DNA from 3 places in the Rhizobium sp. A37_96 genome. Region 1 is predicted to be linked to each of the others. Evidence: riboswitches for the same ligand, from Rfam matches in the RefSeq annotation. Region 1 holds a riboswitch; each other region holds the start of a gene.
The links. A riboswitch is a leader RNA that binds a small molecule or an ion and turns the genes downstream of it on or off. The one in region 1 is predicted to bind thiamine pyrophosphate.
Positions count from the first base shown of each region.

Region 2: linked by a shared signal. The riboswitch ahead of thiM (hydroxyethylthiazole kinase) and the one ahead of thiC (phosphomethylpyrimidine synthase ThiC) in region 1 are both predicted to bind thiamine pyrophosphate.
Region 3: linked by a shared signal. The riboswitch ahead of thiB (thiamine ABC transporter substrate binding subunit) and the one ahead of thiC (phosphomethylpyrimidine synthase ThiC) in region 1 are both predicted to bind thiamine pyrophosphate.

Region 1 covers NZ_JBNWDS010000008.1:80,919-83,182, reverse strand. The annotation lists gene thiC (phosphomethylpyrimidine synthase ThiC) at 1-1,067, opposite strand, end outside; TPP riboswitch at 1,160-1,291, opposite strand; gene ACQZ6J_RS20430 (hypothetical protein) at 1,424-2,167, opposite strand.
Region 2 covers NZ_JBNWDS010000003.1:253,491-255,754, reverse strand. The annotation lists gene ACQZ6J_RS12930 (DUF1127 domain-containing protein) at 466-612, opposite strand; TPP riboswitch at 842-938, shown strand; gene thiM (hydroxyethylthiazole kinase) at 989-1,792, shown strand; gene thiE (thiamine phosphate synthase) at 1,789-2,264, shown strand, end outside.
Region 3 covers NZ_JBNWDS010000004.1:381,578-383,841, forward strand. The annotation lists gene ACQZ6J_RS15540 (MDR family MFS transporter) at 1-1,121, shown strand, start outside; TPP riboswitch at 1,193-1,309, shown strand; gene thiB (thiamine ABC transporter substrate binding subunit) at 1,360-2,264, shown strand, end outside.

The DNA of each region.
Region 1 (2,264 bases):
ATTTCCTCGAAATGCTCGTAGAGGAAGCTCTCGCGATGATGATGGAGACACCACTTGGCCATGATCGAGCCGCCGCGCGAGACGATGCCGGTGACGCGATTGACCGTCAGCGGGATGTAGTGCAGCCGGACGCCGGCATGGATGGTGAAATAATCGACGCCCTGTTCGGCCTGCTCGATCAGCGTGTCGCGGTAGACTTCCCAGGTGAGATCCTCGGCGATGCCGCTAACCTTCTCCAGCGCCTGATAAAGCGGCACGGTGCCGATCGGCAGTGGCGAATTGCGGATGATCCACTCGCGGATGTTATGAATGTTGCGGCCGGTCGATAGATCCATGACGGTATCGGCGCCCCAGCGTGCTGCCCAGACCATCTTCTCGACCTCCTCGGCCATGGAGGAAGTGACGGCGGAATTGCCGATATTGGCGTTGATCTTCACCAGGAAGTTACGGCCGATGATCATCGGCTCGCTTTCCGGATGATTGATGTTGGCCGGGATGATCGCGCGGCCGGCCGCGACCTCCTGACGCACGAATTCCGGGGTGACATGGTCGGGGATGTGAGCGCCAAAGCTCTCGCCGTCGCGGATCATGGTCTCGGCCTTCGCCTTGCGGCCGAGGTTCTCACGGATGGCGATGAATTCCATTTCCGGGGTGATGATGCCGGCGCGGGCATAGGCGAGCTGGGTCACGGCCTTGCCGTCTATGGCCCTCAGCGGCTGACGCTTGGCCGGAAAGTCCGGTGTCAGCCGCTCGCCGGTGACGAAGCCATTGTCCTCGGGGCGTACGTGGCGGCCCTCATAGATCTCGACGTCGCCGCGAGCGAGCACCCAGTCTCGGCGCAACTGCGGCAAGCCCTGCTCGATGCTGATATCCGCGCTTTCGACGGTGTAAGGGCCGGAGGAATCATAGACGATGACGGGCGGCTCGCCCGATGTGGGGTGAACGCTGATCTCGCGCATCGGTACGCGGATATCGGCATGGATGTCCCCGGGGGCGTAGATCTTCCGTGATGCCGGCATCGGGCCGGTGGTGACAGTCGGGGTGAGGTTCTTTGCGGCAATGGTCATGGTTTGAGGCTCCAAGTTGCGGTTGGAGACCCAGTCAATCAGCCGGAATGATGAAAAGACGCCGGCATGGAATCCACGCGGGAATCCGAAGCCTTCGAGCGCTCGCACCGTCCCTACGCCAGTATGAACTGGATCAGGTTCAACGGGTCACTGCGCCACAACAGGCAAAGCCTTATTGTCCAGCAGTATCTCAGCCCCTTGCCGGGACCCCCCTGGTGAATGACGGAAGGCTATGCTCTCCCGTCCGCTCCTGTCAACCCCGCAGCAAGCAGCGCAATTCCCCGGAGAATCGCGACTGCCATATATGCAAATGGCAACCTATGCGTGCTTTTGTAAAGCCGCGGCTTGACGCCGCCTCAGTAACGCGGCGCGGTATTGCCGACGAAGCGGTGAGGGCCGGTGTGGGATAGCTTGCTGGCGGTATCGAGCCAGATCTTGCCGCCCAGTGCACGCCAGCGACGGCAGAAGGCGAAATCTTCGCTGAGATAGAGGCCCGTCTCCTCCTCGATCATGCATTCAAACAGCGCGTATTGTGTGCCTGGCGATGGCTTCGTGCTCGGATAGGCATGAATGGCATTGTAGCGCAGCCCCGAGTAGGCCTCGGTCATCGCCTCGATGACCGCACGCTTGATGAGAAGCATACCAGTTCCGGCATAGACGGCACTGACAAAATCGCCGTCCCGTTCGGCGCTTTGGCCAACCAGAGGCGTGCCGACGTAATGAAGCGCGGCGGAAGCAAGCGAGGAGCCATCCTGAGAATTAGTGCGGGCGGCCGTGTTCCAATCGTAATCCTTGATCGGATACATCGCCGCGACGACATCCTTGTCGGCCGCCAGCAATCGCATCACCTGATCCGGTTCGAAGCTGATGTCGGCGTCGATAAACAGCATATGGGTGGCTGCGGTGTCGTTCAGAAAGGACGATACGAGCGTGTTGCGGCTGCGGGTAATCAAGGCGTCATTGCCAAGGAGAGCCAGCGTCAGCTGTATGCCGGCCTGCGCACCTGTCTGCATCAGGGAGAAGATGGATTGCATGTAATCCTTGGTCACGAGGCCGCCGAAGCAGGGAGTCGCTATGAAGATCAGGCGGTTCTCGTTCATTCGCAATGTGTCCCCTTCGATGGCGCGATTCGCCGAAATCTAGGGAGATTCGATATTTCTGTGTGTATCGATTTATTGAGTTTTGTTTCCCAACTTT
Region 2 (2,264 bases), on a different contig from region 1:
CACGCTGGGACGGGTGTGTCGTCGGCGGGCAATTGCAGCGCCCGGATGCAGGGCCTCAGTCTCGAGCGAGTCGAGCCACCGGAAATCCGCTCGATATCGCCTGAAACGAAAAAGCCTGCCGCGGGAGGAGGTGCGGCAGGCTTTCTACAAGAACCGAACAGCAGATGGGAGGAGGAGTTCCGCTGTTCCAGCAGCGCCCCTGGGAGGAGGAGAAGGGCAGCTGCAAAGCGAAGAGATGCGGGAGGAGGTGCATCGCTTCGATAGACATAACATACCCGATTTTTGCTCACTGGATAGGCATTTATTTGCAGGGCAGTTATGCGTTATGCGAAAAGCGGCAGGCTTCACCTATCTTTCGCAACGCGAACAGGGCCACTGAAGCGCTAGGTCCGGACAAAGCAAAAGCGCCTGCTCGGAAGAACAGGCGCTGGCATAAAGCAGCTTTATAAGGAGCCGTTGCGGCCGTTAGCGAGCGATTGCTGCGCGGGCAACGTTGCGGATTTCGCCGCGATCGATACCCAGATCGTGCAGTTCGCGCGTGGACATACGGCCCAGTTCGGCGACCGTCTGACGATACTTGCGCCAGTTGTTGAAAGAGCGTGCTACGTTCATGATGATCCCCTTTCCTTGGGCTTTCGAAGCTGAGCTGCCGTCCTTGGCGCTCCGTTCGCTTCGATGAGTAATATATAGCTGAAGCCCTTCGCCTTTTGCAGAGCTAAGGTATCACTGCACCCATGCGCTTGTTGCATGGGTCGCCCGAAAAGCAAGCAGCACCTCTCCAGCGTCGTGGCATTTGCGATTTTCTGATGACAGCGCCGTCTTTGTCTGCGACAAGGGATGAGATGAGAGACAGGGGCGTCCGCTATCCGGCGGGCTGAGAAGTACCCTTTGAACCTGAACCAGATCATGCTGGCGGAGGAAGTCGCTCGGGACCTCGGGAAGCATAGCTCGTCGTCCCTTAGCGTCTCGCCCCGCCTGAAAGGGCGATATGCAAGACCAAATCAAAACAGGCAGGCTGCTTGACACCATGCGCGCCAACCCGCCGCTGGTGCAGTGCATTACCAATTTTGTCGCGATGAATGTCGCAGCCAATGTAATGCTTGCGGCCGGCGCGTCGCCGGCGATGGTGCATGCCGAAGAGGAAGCGGGCGAATTTGCCGCGATCTCCGGCGCGCTGACGATCAATATCGGCACGCTCTCGACCGGCTGGCTTGCCGGCATGCTGAAGGCCGCGCAGTCGGCCAATGCGGCAGGCAAGCCATGGGTCCTCGATCCGGTCGCTCACTATGCCACTGCGTTTCGCCGCAATGCCGTCGCCCGATTGCTCGAGCTGCGGCCGACGATCATTCGCGGCAACGCGTCGGAGATCATCGCCCTTGCCGGCGGCGCCAGCCGCGGCCAGGGCGTGGACAGCCGGGACCCGGTCGAGCAGGCGGAAGAGTCCGCCCGGCAGCTGGCCGAAAGGCACGGTTGCGTCGTCGCTGTCACCGGGATCACCGATTTCGTGACCGACGGGCAGAAGGCACGGCGCATTGCCGGTGGTTCGCCGTTCATGCCGCAGGTCACCGCGCTCGGTTGCTCCCTCACCTGCCTTGTCGGCGCCTTTGCCGCGACGGCGCCGGACGCGGCATTGGATGCGACCGTGGCGGCACTCGCCGTCTTCGCCGTCGCCGGAGAGCAGGCAGGAACGAGCGCGAATGGTCCTGGCTCCTTTTCCTGGCGCTTCCTCGATGCGCTGGCGAACCTCGACCAGGAAACGCTGGATCGCGAAGCAAGGATATCGGCAGCATGAAAGACTTCGATCTCTCGCTCTATCTTGTGCTCGATCCCATACTATGCGCCGATCTCGGCATGGTGGAGACGACGCGTGCCGCTATCGCTGGCGGCGCCACGATCGTACAGCTGCGCGACAAGCATGCTCCGACCGCAGCGATGATCGAAACGGGTCGTGCCCTCAAGCAGATCCTGCATGGAAGCAATGCGCGGCTGATCGTCAACGACAATGTCGAGGCTGCCATCGCCATCGGCGCCGATGGCCTGCATATCGGGCAGGAGGATATCAATGCCGCCGACGCCCGTCGCATGATCGGCCCGGAGATGATCCTCGGTCTCTCGGTGGAAACCGAGGCGCTCGCTTCCGCCATAGATGCAAGCATCGTCGATTATGCCGGGGTCGGTCCGGTTTTTGCCACGCCGACCAAGCCCGACCACAAGCAGCCGATCGGCCTTGATGGTCTTGCCCGTATCGTCGGGCTCTGCCCGGT
Region 3 (2,264 bases), on a different contig from region 1:
AGCGCGCCCGCTACCAGAGCTATTCGAGCCTGGTGCTGATGGCCTCCGGCGCCATCGGCCCCGTACTCGGCGGCACCATGAGCGATCTGTTCGGCTGGCGCTCGATCTTCCTCGTCAACGTGCCGATCGGCTTCGTCGTGCTCGCTGGCCTTGCTTTCATGCTTCCCTATCGCAAGCCGGCCCGCCGCCCGAAGATCGATTACGCCGGCGCCATCGTCCTTGCCTTGACGACGACGAGCATCGTGCTTGCCGCCGACGGCACCGAGCTCTTCGGATCGCTGCTGTCGCCGCAATGCCTCGGCATCATCGCCTTCGGCGTGATCTGCGCCGTAACCTGGGTCTTCATCGAGCGCCGCGCGCCGGAACCGATCGTGCCGATGACGCTGTTCCGCAATCCGACATTCGGCCTGCTGCTGGTCATCTCGATCACCAGCGGCGCGGTTGCCATCGGCATGGTCAACTATTTCGCGCTCTTCCTGCAGACGACGACGGGCCTCTCGCCTTCGATGGCAGGGCTGCTGTTCATTCTGCTGACCGGAGGCCTCGTCTGCGGCTCGCTGTCCGCCGGCCGGCTGATCGCGGCAAAAGGGCGCTACAAGCCCTTCGCCGTCGCCAGCGCCGCCTGCAGCACCATCGCATTTGCCTCGCTCGCCTTCGTCCATGCGGGCACGCCCATCGTCTTCATCGGCGGCCTGATGCTCCTGCACGGCATCGGCATCGGCCTGGCACAGCAGGTTCCGGTCATCGGCGTGCAGAATGCGGCCTCGGCCCGCGACGTCGGCGCTGCGACCGGCGCCGTCACGCTGTCGCGCATGGGCGGCGCCTCCATCGCCATCTCCATCTATGGCGCCATCATCGCCGCCAAGCTCGGCAATGTCGGCGTCTCCATAGCCGGCGTCTCCGACATCGAGGAACTGACGCCGAAAATGATGGCCGCATTGCCGGAGGCGACCCGCGAAGCCGTCGCCAACGCCTATGCCAGCGCTTTCAGCCCGCTGTTCATGACGGCCGCGGGCATCTGCCTGCTCGGCCTTCTGACGGCGCTGACGCTGAAGAATGTGCAGCTTCCCGGCGCAACGAAGAAATTCGAAAGCCCGGCCGCCGCGCACGCCGCCGAGTAGCGCCCTCCCGCCTGCAATCGACAAGGGAATCATTTCCCTTGTCATCCCTTCATCACAAGGCTAAATCTGCCGACGCTCTAACGGGGTGCCTTATGTCCTACCGGACATCTGGCTGAGAGGCTTTGACCGGCCAACCCGCGGAACCTGATCCGGCTAACACCGGCGGAGGGATTAGACGCGTGACGAAATCATAGCGCCCTTTTCCCCTTCAAGACGAAACCAAAAAGGAGGCGCTGTCATGCAAGACCGTTCGCTATTGTCATTCTTCGCCGGCCTGGCCCTTGCCGCCGGAACGACCCTTTTCGCCATGCAGCCTGCTGCAGCGGCCGACAAGACCCTGACCATCTACACTTATGAGAGCTTCACTGCCGATTGGGGTCCGGGCGCCAAGGTCAAGGCCGCTTTCGAAAAGACCTGCGGCTGCACGGTCAATTATGTCAGCGTCACCGACGGCGTGGCGCTGCTCTCCCGCCTCAAGCTGGAGGGTGCGGGCACCAAGGCCGACGTCGTTCTCGGCCTCGACACCAATCTTGTCGACGAGGCCAAGGATACCGGCCTCTTCGATGTGAGCGGTGTCGACACGTCGGCCCTCAAGGTTCCCGGCGATTTCAAGGACGACGTCTTCGTGCCCTACGACTACGGCCATTTCGCCGTCATCTACGACAGCCAGACGGTCAAGAATCCGCCTAAGAGCATGAAGGATCTCGTCGAGGGCGATCCCTCGCAGAAAATCGTCATCGAGGATCCGCGCACCTCGACACCGGGACTCGGCCTGCTGCTCTGGGTCAAGTCGATCTATGGCGACAAGGCGGCAGATGCCTGGGCCAAGCTCAAGGGCCGTATCCTGACGGTAACCCCCGGCTGGTCGGAAGCCTACGACCTTTTCACCAAGGGCGAAGCGCCGATGGTGCTCTCCTACACGACGTCGCCGGCCTATCACATGATCGAGGACAAGACCGACCGCTACCAGGCCGCCGCCTTCTCGGAAGGACATTACATCCAGATCGAGGTCGCCGGCCTCATCAAGGCCTCGCCGAACAAGGAGCTCGCCCGCGATTTCCTGAAGTTCATGGTCTCTCCCGGCTTCCAGGACATCATCCCCACCAGCAACTGGATGATGCCGGTCTCGGCAACCTCCGAGCC